One region of the Methylocella silvestris BL2 genome, then DNA from elsewhere that is predicted to be linked to it. Evidence: predicted binding sites of a transcription regulator. Region 1 holds the regulator's gene; each other region holds the start of a gene.

Evidence for each region. The regulator PhoB, encoded in region 1, activates phosphate uptake and scavenging genes when phosphate is short. The targets are predictions, from matches to a motif close to TGTCATNNANCTGTCAT.
Region 2: the regulator PhoB is predicted to act here: its motif matches at 1,747-1,763, upstream of MSIL_RS20700 (YdcH family protein).
Region 3: the regulator PhoB is predicted to act here: its motif matches at 2,804-2,820, upstream of pstS (phosphate ABC transporter substrate-binding protein PstS).

What each region holds. Positions count from the first base shown of each region.
Region 1 covers NC_011666.1:916,754-922,072, forward strand. The annotation lists gene MSIL_RS04290 (aspartate aminotransferase family protein) at 1-660, opposite strand, end outside; gene MSIL_RS04295 (GcrA family cell cycle regulator) at 1,652-2,314, shown strand; gene phoB (phosphate regulon transcriptional regulator PhoB) at 2,453-3,250, opposite strand; gene phoU (phosphate signaling complex protein PhoU) at 3,255-3,965, opposite strand; gene pstB (phosphate ABC transporter ATP-binding protein PstB) at 4,052-4,834, opposite strand; gene pstA (phosphate ABC transporter permease PstA) at 4,831-5,319, opposite strand, start outside.
Region 2 covers NC_011666.1:2,108,148-2,113,466, reverse strand. The annotation lists partial or broken gene MSIL_RS21945 (recombinase family protein) at 1-457, shown strand, start outside; gene MSIL_RS21940 (hypothetical protein) at 536-892, opposite strand; tRNA gene MSIL_RS09910 (tRNA-Arg) at 971-1,047, opposite strand; gene MSIL_RS20700 (YdcH family protein) at 1,466-1,654, opposite strand; gene MSIL_RS09905 (YdcH family protein) at 1,924-2,142, shown strand; gene MSIL_RS09900 (class I SAM-dependent methyltransferase) at 2,179-2,841, opposite strand; gene mnmA (tRNA 2-thiouridine(34) synthase MnmA) at 2,946-4,193, opposite strand; gene sciP (CtrA inhibitor SciP) at 4,640-4,915, shown strand; tRNA gene MSIL_RS09885 (tRNA-Glu) at 5,040-5,115, shown strand; partial or broken gene MSIL_RS20695 (SUMF1/EgtB/PvdO family nonheme iron enzyme) at 5,262-5,319, opposite strand, start outside.
Region 3 covers NC_011666.1:2,897,305-2,902,623, forward strand. The annotation lists gene pstA (phosphate ABC transporter permease PstA) at 1-471, opposite strand, end outside; gene pstC (phosphate ABC transporter permease subunit PstC) at 471-1,439, opposite strand; gene pstS (phosphate ABC transporter substrate-binding protein PstS) at 1,512-2,543, opposite strand; gene MSIL_RS13510 (RNA degradosome polyphosphate kinase) at 2,874-5,084, opposite strand.

The DNA.
Region 1 (5,319 bases):
GACGCCGCACTGAACTTCGTCGTAGACGAGAAGCAGGCCATGAGCGTCGCAAAGCGCGCGCAGGCCGCGCATGAACTCCGTGGAGGCGACGCGTATTCCCGCCTCGCCCTGGATGGGCTCGACCAGGACCGCTCCAGTCTGCGGGCCGATCGCGGCCTTGACCGCATCAAGGTCGCCGAATTCGACAGAATCGAAGCCTTCGAGTTTTGGGCCGAAACCGTCGAGATATTTCGGATTGCCGCCGGCCGCGATGGTGGCGAGCGTGCGGCCGTGGAAAGCGCCTTTGAACGTGACGATGCGGAATTTTTCCGGATGGCCCGACACCGATTGATATTTGCGCGCGGTCTTGATCGCCCCTTCCACCGCCTCGGCGCCGGAATTGGTAAAGAAGACGAAATCGGCGAAGCTCGCTTCGCACAGGCGAGCGGCGAGACGTTCGGCTTGCGGAATCTCAAAAAGGTTCGACGTATGCCAAAGCTTGCGGCCCTGGGCGATCAACGCCTCGACGAGGTGAGGATGGCTGTAGCCGAGCGAAGCCACGGCGATGCCGCCGCCAAAATCGAGATAGCGCTCGCCATCCGTCGCCGTCAGCCAGGCGCCTTCGCCATGATCGAAGGCAAGATGGGCGCGCGCATAGGTCGGAAGCAGCGACGAGGGCACAGGTTCGCTCCGGGTTCGACGTTCAGGTCCGATTGGGAAGCTGCAAAAATCAAAAGCCGCCCATTGGGCGGCAAAAGTCGTAGAGCGCAATGTAGGCATTCCCTCCGGCCGGGTCAATTAGGAGGTGTTCGGGTTTGAGCTCGGCGGCGCGTCAGCCTTGCGCAAGCGGCCTCGGCTAGCCTCAGAGGCGTGGAGCTGCGCCATACGCAGGGGCGGCCAGCCGGCATAAGCTGTTGTGGGCGCAACTATCGAGGGGCCGACGCCGGCTTTCGATCGTATGCGCCTCTCGCCAGCGAAAAGATGGGCTTTGCGCCCCGGCGCCGCAAGCACTTGTTGAAAACCTGCCGGCGCCCTCTGTGAGGCTTGCATGCGATTCTACCACTAGTGTAGCGTTGGCCCTGCGAACTACGACATGTCGTGGTTTCGCCAGCCGGGGCGAGGCTGGCGAGCGGAACAGGTCACGCTGAATGCGAGGCGCTGAAACCGGCGCTCGCGCGCAACGTTCGGCGCCTCGGCGCCGCGCGAAATGACGGCCGTAAGGTCCAAGGGCGCGAGACGCATGGTCACGCGGCTGAATGAGGAAGCGGCGCCAGGGTCGGGAGCACAAGGATCCCATGGTTGCTGTGCGTTCAAATCATAGCGCCGGCCCGTTTGCGGACCCAATAGCCGGATGGCTTCGGCGAATGGAATTTGGCGCCGGATCAATACGTTGGAGCCTGTTCTCATGGAGCGATCATCGGGTTTCTCGATGAGAACGGGTTTTGCAGCAGATGGAATGGGTTTGCCCCCGCGTCCCGATCTAACGGCGAGAGCCGATCGATTTTTGTGGTTTCGGATGGACGCCATCCAAAACCGTCGCGACCCGAAGCATCATGGTCCGGACGCAGCGGCGTCCCGGATCGAATGACGCCGGAAAACGGAATGTTCAAGCGCAGCGTGCGGAGCCTATCAATGGCGCGGCGCTGCAATCGCCAAACCCTGGGAGGGTTCGATGTCCTGGACCGATGAACGCATCGACCTGCTGCAAAAGATGTGGCTGCAGGGGATGAGCGCCAGCAAGATCGCCAATGAGCTTGCAAATGGCCTGACCCGCAACGCCGTGATCGGCAAGGTCTACAGGCTCGGTCTCTCCGGCCGCGCCAAGGGCGACGCGCCGGGAGAGGATCACGCAAGCGCGAAACCTTCGCCGCGATCTCCGGCGCGCCCGTCCGGCCACGGGTCTCATAGCCACGCCTCCGGCGCGATCGCCCATAGCCCGATCGCTTCGGCTCATCACGCCTCCGGCCCAATCGCCAGCCAGAGCGCGCACAGCCAGATGTCGCGAGGGCAGCCGCAACCGACCGCTCAGAGGTCCTCGGCGGGGCCAGGCCTCATCAGCGGCAATACGGCGCTGGCGGCGGAGCCGATGCAGTTCGAGGCTCCGCTCCGGGCGCCAAGCGCGGATGTCGTGGTGCCGATCATCGAGCCGGTCACGATCATGGAGCTGCGCGAATCAATGTGCCGGTGGCCGATTGGCGATCCGACGCAGGCGGATTTCCGCTTTTGCGGCGCGCGCAAGTCGCCCGGCGCGGGACCCTATTGCGGCTGTCATTCGGCCATCGCCTACCAGCCGCAGCAGGATCGCCGCCGGCAGCGCCCGCCGAAAACGGCTTAACGGCGCGAAGTCCAAGACGTCGCCTTGCCGCCGGAGGAGTTCACCCGGCGGTGAAGCGCTGCAAAAGCATGGCGGGCCGGGAGGGTTTCCCGCCGTGACGCCAGCCGGCCGGACCGGGCTGGATCTCGCCGGACGGCCTCAAGGCGTCCGGTCTGAAGCCCCCGGCCCTTTCCCAAAAGTTTCATCGAAGGAATAGCCCGCGCCGCGCACCGTGCGGATCGGATCGCGTTCGCCTGGCGCCGTCAGCGCCTTGCGCAGCCGGCCGACATGGACGTCGACCGTCCGCTCGTCGATTTCCGCCGAAAGTCCCCAGACGCTGTCCAGCAGTTGCGCGCGAGAGAAAACGCGGCCGGGGCGCTCCATCAGATGCTCCAGCAGACGGAATTCGGTCGGGCCGAGATGCACGTCGCGGCCGGTGCGCCGAACGCGCCAGTTCTGCCGGTCGAGTTCGAGGTCTCCCGCCGAAAGCACGGCGGCGACGCGGTCCGGCCGCGCGCGGCGCAACAGTGAGCGCACTCGCGCCATCAGCTCCGGCACGGAAAAGGGCTTCACCACATAGTCATCGGCGCCGATGGAGAGGCCGCGCACGCGCTCGCTCTCCTCGCCACGCGCGGTGAGCATGATGACCGGCAGGCTGCGCGTGGCCTCGCGCGCCCGCATGCGGCGGCAGATCTCAAGGCCCGACACGCCGGGCAGCATCCAGTCGAGAATGACGAGATCGGGCATGGTCTCGCTGAGCCTGATTTCCGCTTCGTCGCCGCGCTCGACGCGATCGACGACAAAGCCCTCGGCTTCAAGATTATAGGCGAGCAGCATGCTCAGCGCCGCTTCGTCCTCGACGATAAGGATGCGCGGCGCCGGCGTTGGCGAAAGGCCGCGGGCGGCGCCCGGCCGGCCGTCGGTTTTGCTGTCGGCGTTGGCGTGAATATCGCTCATGGGATCACTTTACGGCTGGCGGGTCGGACAGGATGCTGCGGCCCTTCGGCCGGTCGGTCGGCATGGTCTCGCCACTGACGAGATAGACGACGGTTTCGGCGATGTTGGTCGCATGGTCGCCGATGCGCTCGATGTTTTTCGAACAGAACAGGAGATGCGCGCAGAAGGAGATGTTGCGCGGATCCTCCATCATGAAGGTCAAGAGGTCGCGGAAGACGGAATCCTCAAGCGAGTCGAGGTCGGCGTCATAGGTCCAGACCTCGCGGGCTCTGGCGATATCGCGCTCGGCGTAGGAATCGAGCACGTCCTTCAACAGGATGGCCGCGCTTTCCTGCATCGACTTCAGCCCGATGATGGCGCGGGGAATGCGCACGTCGCCGGCGATCTTGATGGCGCGCTTGGCGATGTTCTTGGCGAGATCGCCGACGCGCTCGAGATCGTTCGAAATCCGGATCGTCGCGATGATTTCGCGTAAGTCCACGGCGAGCGGCTGGCGGCGCGCGATCGTCAAAATGGCCTGCTCCTCGATCTCGCGCTGGAGCATGTCGAGGCGCGGATCGGTGGCGATCGTCTGATTGGCGAGTTGCACGTCGAAATCGCCGAGCGCGTCCATGGCGTCGGCCAGCATTTTTTCAGCAATGCCGCCCATTTCGGCGATCTTCTGGCCGAGCCCTTCGAGTTCCTTGTCGTAAGCTTTGACGATATGATCGGCCATTGCATTTGCCTCGAAGCTCTAGTCTTTGCCAGCGAAGCGGAGACCGGTTCGCGTCAGCACAAATTGGTAAAATACCACGCGAACGATCAGCCGAACCGGCCAGTGATATAGTTTTGCGTCTGTTTCTTGTCCGGCTGCGTAAAGATGTGGGTCGTCACGCCGAATTCGATCAATTCGCCGAGATACATGAAGGCTGTGTGGTCGGAGACGCGCGCCGCCTGCTGCATGTTGTGGGTGACGATGACGATCGTGTAGTTGACCTTCAGCTCGTCGATCAGCTCCTCGATCTTCGCCGTCGAGATCGGATCAAGCGCGGAGCACGGCTCGTCGAGCAGAATGACTTCAGGCTCGATTGCGACGGTCCGGGCGATGCACAGGCGCTGCTGCTGTCCGCCGGACAGAGACAGTCCGGACGCTTTCAGCTTGTCCTTGACCTCGCCCCAGAGCGCGGCGCTTGTGAGGGCCGCCTCGACCTTGTCGTCAAGTTCGGATTTGCCTGTTTTCTTATAAAGCTTGATGCCAAACGCGATGTTGTCATAGATCGACATCGGAAACGGCGTCGGCTTCTGAAACACCATGCCGACGCGGGCGCGCAGCAGATTGACGTCGACGCCGGGTCTCAGAATGTTCTCGCCGTCGAGGATAACTTCGCCGGTGGCGCGCTGCTTCGGATAAAGATCATACATCCTGTTCATGACGCGCAGCAGGGTGGATTTGCCGCAGCCCGACGGGCCGATGAACGACGTCACCCGATTGGCGTAGAGCGGCAGGCTGACGCCCTTCAGGGCAAGATTATCGCCATAATAGAAATTGAGATCCCGGATCGAGACCTTCTGCCGCAAATTGGCGAGGCCGTTCGTCGTCGTCATTTCTCGGTCCTTTGCGCGCCGAGGGCCCGGGCGCTGATCGACAGCGCGAGCACGGCGAGAGTGATGATGAGGGCGCCCGCCCAGGCAAGCTGCTGCCATTCCTTGTAGGGGCTCAGCGCAAACTGGAAGATGACGACAGGAAGGCTCGCCATCGGCGCGTTGAGATCGGTGCTGAAGAACTGATTGTTCAGCGCGGTGAACAGCAAGGGCGCCGTTTCGCCGCTGACGCGGGCGATGGCGAGAAGGACGCCGGTGATGAGCCCCGCGCGGGCGGCGCGATAGGCGACCTTGCCGATCACGAGCGCGCGCGGAAATCCAAGCGCGGACGCCGCCTCGCGCAGCGTATTCGGCACGAGCAACAGCATATCCTCGGTCGTGCGCACGACCACCGGCACGACGATCACGGCGAGCGCGAAAGCGCCCGCATAGCCCGAAAAATGCCCGGCCCGAGCGACCAGCGCCTCATAGACAAACAGGCCGATAAC
Region 2 (5,319 bases), 1.2 Mb from region 1:
TATGGGCGTCAAGGCTGTCACCAGTTGGCTCAACGAGCATGGCTACCGTACGCGCGTTGGCGCGAGGTGGGGTATCGGGCCTCTGCATCAGATTCTCACGCGTCCAACCTATAAGGGCGAGCACCGCTTCAATCGCAAGGTTTGGAAGACGAAGGAAGCGAAGCCTGAGTCCGAACAAATCGCCGTCCCTGTCGATCCCATCATCGATGCCGCGACCTTCGATGCGGTGCAGGCGATGCTGAAATCCAAAAATCCGAGAGCGATGCCGCCGCGCGTCGTAACCGGACCTATCCTTCTTACCGGTATTGCGACTTGCGCAAGCTGCGGCGGCGGAATGACGTTACGTACCGGAAAATATGGGCGCTACCGCTACTACACCTGCGCGACTTGTGCACAGAAGGGCAAGTCTGCCTGCAAGGGACGCTCTATCCCAATGGACAAGCTCGACAAGCTTGTGACTGAGAGGCTCGCCGAGCAGCTCCTGACGCCGGAGCGCATCGGAAAAATCCTCGCGGGAATAATGGAACGCCAGGCATCAAAGGACGAGGATTATTCGGGCCGCCTCACGGCTCTCCGGGCAAAGCTCGCCGATGCGCAAGGAAGGCTGGGTCGTCTCTATGCTGCAATCGAGAACGGCATTGCCGACCCAATGGATGCGACGCTCAAAGAGCGGGTCGCCACAGTAAAGACCGAACGTGATATTGCGCAGGTCGCGTTCGACCGGGCGGTTGCAGAGATGCGTCCAGATGTCCGCATCACAGAAGACAAGATCGCGGCCTTTACAGAGGTCATGCGCGCGAACGTCCTCAAAGGCGAAACGCCTTTCAGACGCGCCTATATCCGTTCCGTCATCGATCAGGTCGAAGTCGACGACACGGAAATCCGTATCCACGGGCGGCGGGCTGTTCTGGAGCGGCTGGTGATGGGCGGCGGGGCAACTCCTGCCGGAGTTCCCAGTTTTGTTCGGAAGTGGCGCGCCCGAAGGGATTCGAACCCCTGGCCTCTGCCTTCGGAGGGCAGCGCTCTATCCAGCTGAGCTACGGGCGCTTGCGCAATTCATCCACGTGAGCGCCCATGGACTTTTGTCATGGGCTTGACCGCGCGGCGTCGCCTTCTTAGCCGATTTTGACGCTCCGCGCCAAGCACCGTTTCACTAAATCGCGCCGCGCGCCATCTGGTCTGTGGGGCGACCTCAAGGCGTCGCTCAAATCTGTCTGGCACGGGCCGACGGCCCGAGCAGGCCGCGGCCTGTGAATCCCGGCCCGTTTCGAGAAGCGTCGCGCCGGCGCGCACAGGTAAATCTCAGCATCTAAGCCGCCGGCGCAAAGATCAAATGTCTCACAGCAAGCTGACAGCGGGGAATGGCGCAGCAAGCTTCGCCCGGCCGTCCTCGGCCCGACAAGCGTGCGCCATTCTCGTGGTTCCTTTGCTTGACCCAAGCGCGAACCAACTCGTAATGGAAAGACTAATGTATGGTGGAGAAGGCTGACTCGCCTCGAAGCTTTGCAATCTCATCTTTGAGTTGCAGTTTACGGCGTTTAAGTTCAGCCAGTTTCAACTCGTCAATCGCAGGGTGCATCAACGACTTTTCGATCTCACGGTCGAGCGCGTCGTGGCGCTGTTCCAAAGCAGTCAAATGATTTTCGAGTGACATGCAGAACTCCTTCTTGAAGTCTTCGCATGAGATCAGTGTGCCACAGGATTTCGATTTCGCGAAGGGCTTCGCAAAGGCGTGGCGAAAATTTCATGACGAGGGTATGACGCATTTTGCGGCGCCTTTTCGTTTTTCATGGGCCGGTCGAATGCGGCAGGCGCGCAAAGGCCATTGACGCCAGAGCGCGCAATGCCGCAAATCGGTCCGGCTCCGGTCCGGCTGGGTTCGCTGGAGCCATCGATGATCGCGCCTTAAGGTTTTGAAAAAATATGCCCGAAAAGCTAAGCGACGGCGAACGCGGCCCGTTGCAGGCCGAGCTTGAGCATTTGCGTCAGGAGCATCGCGATCTCGATGCCGCCATCGACGCGCTTCTTCATCTCGGAACGGTGGATCAGCTGCAGATCCAGCGCCTCAAGAAACGCAAGCTCTCTTTGCGCGACCGCGTCGCCTTCATCGAGGATCAGTTGACGCCGGATATCATCGCCTGAGCCGCAAGACCGCGGAATTATACTCGAAAGCGGCCGTTACGCTTTTTTCAAGCGCGCCAGCGTGAACAGCCCGAACGGCGCAAGCGCGCGGCGCTCCAGGAGGCGCGCGGCCGGGCGCGCGTCGATCCAGCCGCCAAGGACCGACCATTGAAATTGCGGCCGCCAGCCAAGATGGGCGCTGCGCTTGCCGAGCCACGCCTCGAGCTTGGCGATGATCCCGGTCTCGGCGCCGACATGGTTGACGAGCACAATCTCCCCGCCAGGCTTCACGACGCGCAGCAATTCGTCGAGCATGGCATGCGGGTCGGGCACGACGGTCAGCACGTAAGGGGCGACGACCGCGTCAAAACTCGCATCGGGAAATGCTAGGCGCGTTGCGTCCATGACGAGCAGCCCGTCGACATTCCGCAGCGATTTTCCGATCACGCGGCGCTGCGCTTGCCGCAGCATCGGCTCGCAGAGATCGACGCCGACAAGCCGTGTCCGCTCGTCGAACATCGGCAATTCGAGGCCTGTGCCGACGCCGACGTCGAGCACGCGCCCCATCGGGCGGTCAGCCGCCGCGACGGCGGCGAGGCGGCCGGCGCGCATGATGAGCGAAAAAACAAGGTCATAGACGGGCGCCCAGCGCGCGTAGGATGATTTGACATGAACGTTGTCGAGCGTCGCAGGGGCCGCGGATTCAGCTCCCGCGCCCATCGGGCGGGCGAACTCGGAAAGATGATGACCTGTCAAAAGTGCGATCCCTCGATCGGAGTTTTCGAAGATGCGGCGCAAGACGGAGCCCGGCGCCTCAGGCGGGCCTAGACAGGGACCGAGGCGGCTTCAGCGGCCCGGCTCGTTGCCGGACAGACGTCGATGGCGGATTCTGTCGAGCTGATGAAGCCGCCGCCGAGAACGCGGGCGCGCGGCTGGTCGGAGGCGTAGAACACGCAGGCCTGACCGGGTGAAACGCTGTCCTCGTCATGGACGAACTCGACATGCGCGCCGCCGTCCCGCGCGTAAAGCCGGCCGGCGACAGGAGGCCGCGTCGAGCGCACCTGCACGAAAATATCGGCGCCCTCGCGGGGAAGGTCGCCGAGTTCGCCGTCGCCGATCCAGTTCACGGCGCGCAAATGCGCGCGGCGCGTCGCCAGCGCCTCGCGCGGGCCGACGACGACGCGCGCCCCTGCGGCGTCGAGCTTTATGACGAAGAGCGGTTCGCCAGCGTTGGCGTCGCCAAGGCCGAGGCCGCGCCTCTGGCCAATGGTGTAATGAATGACGCCCGCGTGGCGTCCGAGCACGCGCCCGTCGATATGCACGATCTCGCCGGGGACGGCGGCGCCGGGAGACAGTCTTTCGATCAGATCGCTATATTTGCCCTTTGGCACGAAGCAGATGTCCTGGCTGTCCGCCTTGTCGGCGACGATGAGGCCGAACCGCCGCGCCAGCGCGCGGACGTCGGTCTTGGTCATGTCGCCGAGGGGGAAGCGCAGCATCTGCAGCTGGCGGCGCGTGGTGGCGAACAGGAAATAGCTCTGATCGCGGGCGCCGTCGAAAGCGCGGTGCAAAACGCGCTCGCCGGCTTCGTCGCTGCGGGTTGAGACATAATGTCCGGTCGCCAGGACGTCCGCGCCGAGATCGAGCGCGGTATCGAACAGATCGGCGAATTTGATCTCGCTGTTGCAGGAGACGCAGGGGATTGGCGTCTCGCCTGTCGCATAGCTGTGCGAGAAGGGATTGATGACTTTTTCGCGAAATCGTTCTTCGTAATCGAGCACGTAATGCGGAATGTCGAGCCGGGCGGCGACGAGGCGCGCGTCCTGAATGTCCTGACCGGCGCAGCAAGCGCCTTTGCGGTGGATCGCCTCGCCGTGGTCGTAAAGCTGCATGGTCACGGCGATCACGTCGTAGCCCTGCTCTTTCATGAGCGCGGCGACGACAGAGGAATCGACGCCCCCGGACATGGCGACGACGACGCGCGTCTGCGCGGGCGGCTTCGGCAGCCCAAGCGAATTCAGCTCGCGCCGGCCCTCGGCCGCGGCCGCTTCTGGCGAATGACTTGCGCTCATGATCGCCGTCGCTTGCTCCGCTCCCGGCGGCGCGCTACGCCCCGCCTCACCGTCCCATGCCGCAATTCGTCCTGGGAGGGCGGCCGCCCCGACACAATTGCGACGCGCCAAAACCCATGCAGAAGCCACGCCTCCGCTCATTCGTCAACAAAATATAATGATCTGCGGTCTATGTGCAAAGGACTCGTTTGCCGCCGGCTGCGAATCATTTTGCTTGGCCCGTGGCGGCGGCGCCCCGTTTCCCCGCGTCGCCTGCAAGCGTAAAGGACGGAAGCGTTCCAAGTTGAGACGATCAAAGCGGTCTTTGCTGGCTAGAGCGCGCAAATCAACGCCAGTAATCAGAAATCATTAATAAAACAACGGCATGGGCTTAGGCAAATCTTAAAACACGCCGCTTATGTTCGGCTCGATCTGATTTGTGATCTGAAGTTCTGTGAGTTGCAGACATGGCCGAACCGAGCCGTCATCGCGCGAAATATGTCATCGGCCCCGATGGAAGTCCTTTGACCTTGGCCGATCTGCCCCCGTCCAGCACAAAACGCTGGGTGATCCGGCGCAAGGCCGAGGTCGTCGCGGCCGTTCGCGGCGGTCTGCTCTCGCTGGAAGAAGCGTGCAACCGCTATACTTTGACCGTCGACGAATTCTTGTCCTGGCAGATGTCGATCGACCAGCATGGACTTGCCGGACTACGCACCACGCGGATTCAGCAGTACAGGGCCTAGCTAGACCGCGGCGCGCCCCCGCAGGCCGCCGAATGAGACCGCGCGGGCCGCTGAATTCAAATCCAGGACAGCGGCGCGCTTGCAGGCTCGCCCCGTCCGGGCTAGAACCCGCCATTCGCTCAACGCTCCCTTCGTCTAGCGGTCCAGGACGTCGCCCTCTCACGGCGAAAACAGGGGTTCGATTCCCCTAGGGAGCGCCAAAGCTGTGAGGGACTTAGCGCTATTTGGCCGTGCGAGGCGATCCTCGCGCCCAACTCCTGCCCAATAAATAGGCGAACGGCCCTGATTTTCTCGCATGATGACGCACAGCTTATTGCCGTCTCGCGTCGCCCTACGTCGGCGCGCCGGTCGTCCACTCCCAGGTGTTGCCGATCTGATCGTAGAGGCCATAATTGTTCGGTGGA
Region 3 (5,319 bases), 2.0 Mb from region 1:
GACGACCACGACAGCCGCATAGACGAATACGCCGGCAAGAATGGAGGGGAAGCCGGTGAGGACTTTGGACAGAAACCGCGCCCAATTGGCGAGATGGCTGTCCGGGCGCAGCTCGGCCAGGTAGATGGCGGCGAGAAGGGCGAAGGGTATGCTGAGCGCGGAGGCGATCGCCACGGTGACGAGCGTGCCCTGGATCGCGTTGCCGATGCCGCCGCCGGCCTCGAAGCCGGCCGGGGGCAGCTCCGTGAAAAGTTCGGGACTGAGGCGCGCGCCGCCCTTCACCACCAGCATGTAGATCACGGAGAGAAGGGGGACGGCGCCCAGCGCCGCGATCGTCCACGCCCCGCCCGTAAGCAGGACGCTTTGCATCGCGCGCAGCTCAAACGGATTGCGCTGCAGGTTGATATCGGGAACGACGGCCGAGGCGGCCGCCTGTCCCGCGTTGAGAGGGGGCTCGCTCACGACCGCCATTATGCCTTCACCATCTTGCGCTGCGTCCAAAGCAAAATCAGCGTTCCGATGACATTGACGATCAGCGTGATCGCCAGCAGCATGAGAGCCGCATACATCAGGGCCTGACGTTCGACCTGGGCGGCTTCGGGAAAGTTCGACGCCAGCAAAGCGGCGAGCGTATTTGCCGGAGAGAACAGCGAGAGCGAGATCTGGTTGGCGTTGCCGATCAACATGGCGAGCGCCATGGTCTCGCCGAGGGCGCGGCCGAAGCCAAGCACGAGCGCGCTGGAAATTCCGCCCGACGCCGTCGGCACGATCACTTTGAGGATCGCCTCCCAGCGCGTCGTCCCCATGCCATAGGCCGCCTCCTTGATCTTGTAAGGCACAAGACCGATGGCGTCCTGTGAGATGGCGGCGACCGTGGGCAGAATCATGATCGAAAGCACGATGACGGCCGGCAGAAGCCCGGGGCCGCTGAGCGAGGTCGAAAAGAAGGGGATGAAGCCGAAGTGGTCGTTGAGCCAGTTCGCGCCGGGCCGCACGAAGGGGATGACGACGAAAATGCCCCACAGGCCGAACACGACGCTCGGGATCGCAGCCAGCATTTCGATCAGGGTGCGGAAGGTGACGGCCAGTCGCGGCGGCAGAAAATCCTGCGTGAGGAAGATCGCGATGGTGACGCCGACGAAGCCGCCGATCAGCAGCGCCAGCAGCGAACTATAAAGCGTGCCCCAGATCTGCGGCAAAATTCCGAAAGTCGAGGTCTGGACGTCCCAGCTCGTGCCGACGAGAAAGCCGGCTCCGTTCCGCTGGATCGCGGGCAGCGCCTGATGACCGATCTGATAGAGAATGTAGGCGACGAGAGCAATAATGGCCACGGCGCCGAGCGTCGAGATCACGAAGAAAACGCGATCGACCACATAGGCTGCGGCGGAAGGCGGGCGCGAGAGCGATCGGCTATCAGGTAACACGAACTGGACAGTCAAACTGGCGCCCCTTGAAAACTTAAATGACTTGGAAGCCGCGCCGCCGTTGCTGGCGGCGCGGCGTTCGCAGACTTATTGGATCTTGACGGCCGCAGCTTTGACCTTCTCGATCACGCTGGCCGGAAGGGGGATATAGCCCATGCTGTCGGCGAGCTTCTGGCCCTCGGTCAACCCGTAGGCGACGAGCTTGCGCAGATTCTCGGCCTTTTGCGGATCCTGCTTTTGATAGAACAGCATCCAGGTGAAGCTCGCGATCGGATAGGCCTTGGGGTCCTTCGGATCGTCAACCCAGGCGATCAGATCCGGCGGAAAATCGACGCTGGCCAGCGCCAGCGGCCCGCCTTCGCCGCCCGCCGCGACATAATTGCCTGCTTTGTTCTGCAGCACCGCGACGTCGGCCTTGGTCAGCTTGGCGTAGCCCCATTCGATGTAGCCGATCGCGCCGGGGGTCTGTTTGATGGTGGCCGTCACGCCGTCGTTCTTCGGCGCGGCGACGATCTTGTCGCTCTGCGGCCAGTTCACCGTGGTGCCGAAGCCGACCTGGTCCTTGAACGCCGGGCTGATCGCCGAGAGGTGCTTCGTAAAGACGAAATTGGTGCCGCTGGCGTCCGAGCGCCGCACGACGGTGATGGGCATATCGGGCAGCTTGAGGCCGGGGTTCGCCGCGGCGATGCGCGGATCGCTCCAGTTCGTGATCTTGCCGAGGAAAATTTCAGGATAGACGTCGCGCGGCAGCTTGAGATCCTTCGGCTGGCCGGGAAGATTATAGGCGAGCACGATTTCACCGGCGGTCATGGGCAGCAGGACGACGCCGTTCGTGACCTTGGAGATCTGATCTGGAGTCATCGCCGCGTCGCTGGCGGCGAAGTCGACCGTCGCGTTGATGAGATCCTGGATGCCGGCGCCGCTGCCCTTGGCCTGATAGTCGACCGTTACGCCCTCGGTCGCCTTGCTGAAGCTCTTGAACCATGCCGAATAGATCGGAAAGGGAAAGCTTGCGCCCGAGCCGATGAGCCGCAGGTCCGCCGCATTGGCCGAAGAGCCCTGCGCGGCGAGCAGCAACGCTCCGGCGAAGAGCGACTTAAGTTTTATTGATACGTCCATGTTTTGGATGCCTCTGGCGATGAATTGTTCCAGACTGAATTTGCGAGACCTTTTCGGGCCGCTCCTATCAAGTCGTTGGCGTCGAACATGCCCCGGGCCCGTGTGGCGGGTGGGGCAAGCCTGTGATCGCTTCGCCTCCAGCCGACGCATCGTGTGACGCGGGCAGCTTAAGAGCGGAGCTCAAGTCGTATTGGGTGATTGACCACTTTCTCTGCGTCGACGCGGTAGCCGCCAGATGCGCGGAACCGTAGCCGCGCCTTATGACAGGTCGATGACAAATTTGTTCCGTTGCCGCCGACAACGGCCGGACGCCAAGATGGCGGCGCGGCGTTAATCCGCGGCGTTCGCCATTTTCGCCGCGGCGTCCGCGAGCTTGCGGGGCGCGGAGCCCGCGAGCGCCTTGCCGCGGCCGGAAAGGCTCGGATTGGTCATAAAGTAGGTTTGCGCGCTGAACGGCGTTTCGCCGTCGCCGCGCTCGACGCGCCGGCTCGAGCCGTCCGCAAGGATCGTCCAGCTCTGCTCATTGTCGAGGAGATTGGCGAGCAGCACCTGTTCCAGCACCTGTTCGTGCAGGGTTGGATTGGTGATTGGGAACAGCGTCTCGACCCGCCGGTCGAGATTGCGCGGCATCAGATCGGCCGAGGAGATATAGACGGCGGCGTCGGGATGGGGCAGGCGATGGCCGTTGCCGAAGGCGTAGATGCGCGAATGTTCGAGGAAGCGCCCGACGATGGATTTGGCGTGGATGTTCTCCGAAAGGCCGGGAACGCCGGGCCGCAGACAGCAGATGCCGCGCACGACCAGCTCGATGTCGACGCCGGCGCCGCTCGCCGCATAAAGCGCGTCGATGATTTCGGGATCGGCGATGGAATTGCACTTCAGCCAGATCGCGCCGGGCCGGCCGGCCGCAACATGGGCGACCTCCGCTTCGATATGATCGAGCAGCCGGCGCTTGGCCGAAATCGGCGAAATCGCAAGGCGCTCCAGCGCCGCCGGCGGACTCGAACCGGTGATGTAGTTGAAGACGCGGGCGACGTCGCGGGCGACGGCGGGGTCGACCGTAAAGGCCGACAGATCGGTATAGATGCGGGCGGTGATCGGATGATAATTGCCGGTGCCGATATGGCAGTAGGTCACGAGGCCGCCCGGCTCCTGCCGCACCGCCATGGATAGCTTGGCGTGGGTTTTCAGCTCCGGAAAGCCGAACACGACCTGCACGCCGGCGCGCTCCAGCGAACGCGCCCAGCGGATGTTGGCTTCCTCGTCGAAGCGCGCCTTGAGTTCGACGAGGGCGGTGACCGACTTGCCGGCTTCCGCCGCCTCGACGAGCGCCTTGACGATCGGGCTGTCCGAGGAGGTGCGATAGAGCGTCTGCTTGATCGAGACGACATTTGGGTCGCGCGCCGCCTGCTGCAGGAACTGCACGACGACGTCGAATGACTCATAGGGGTGGTGAACGATGATGTCCTTTTCGCGGATCGCCGCGAAGCAGTCGCCGCTGAACTCGCGGACGCGCTCGGGAAAACGCGGCGCGAAAGAGGGGAATTTGAGGCTCGGCAAATCGGCGCCGACGAGCTGCGAGAGCGCGCTCAGCGCCAGCATGCCGTCCTGGACGACGACCTCCTCCGGCGGCAAAGCGAGCTGCCCGGCGACGAAGTCGCGCAAGGACGCCGGCATGGCGGCGTCGACTTCGAGCCGGATCACCGATCCGCGCCGGCGCGCCTTGATCGCCGCCTCGAACACCTGAACGAGATCTTCGGCCTCCTCGGCGAATTCGATGTCGAGGTCGCGAACGACGCGGAACGGCCCGATCGCGCCAAAGTCGCAGCCGGGAAACAGCCGGTCGGCGAAATGCGCGGCGATCTCCTCGACCCGGGCGAAACGCGCCTCGCCATGGGCGCCGTCGTCAAGCCGGAAGAAACGGGCGAGCTTGGCCGGAAGACGCACGAGAGCGGTGAAGGCGCGCCGGTCGGCCCGCTGCACCACTTCCAGCGCCAGCGACAATTCGAGATTCGGAATGAAGGGAAATGGACGCGACGGATCGATCGCGATTGGCGTCACCATGGGGAAGATGGCGTCGGCGAAATAGCCTTCGAGCCGGGCGAGATCCGCGCCGGTCCAGGCCGCCTGATCGATGATCGCGATGCCTGCGGCCTTGAGTTCCTGCCTCAGTTCGCTCCAGACCCGTTCCTGATCGGAGGTAAATTGCGCGGTCGCTGTCCGGATTTCGGCGAGCAGTCCGGCCGGCGTCAATCCGTCTATGGAAGGGTCCGTAAGGCCGGCCTCGACCTGTTCGATGACGCCCGAGACGCGGACCATGAAGAATTCATCGAGATTGCTGGCCGAGATCGACAGGAAGCGCACGCGCTCGAGCAGCGGATGGGAGGCGTTGGAGGCCTCCTCAAGAACCCGCCGGTTGAAGGCGAGCCAGGACAGTTCGCGGTTGATAAAACGCTTCGGATCGCGGGCGAGGCCGCCGTGGGCGGATGCGGCGTCAGCGGGCTTGATCGTCTCGTCCGCGCGCTCGAGCGAAGTTGTCATATTGGCTCCATTGCCGCCGCGCGCCGGGAAGCTGGCTCCGGCGCGGGCGGCAATTCACCATGCCGAAGTGACAAACGCGTGACGCTTCCGGACTCGGGGAGCGGGCTGGTCGGCCGAACAAACTTGTCCGATGCCGAGGTTGGATCGGCTATATGACGCGCTGATTGAAGTGATTGGTTCGGGAGGCTAGCCACCGAAGAATGGCGTCTATATTTTATTATCTCAGCGAAAACGG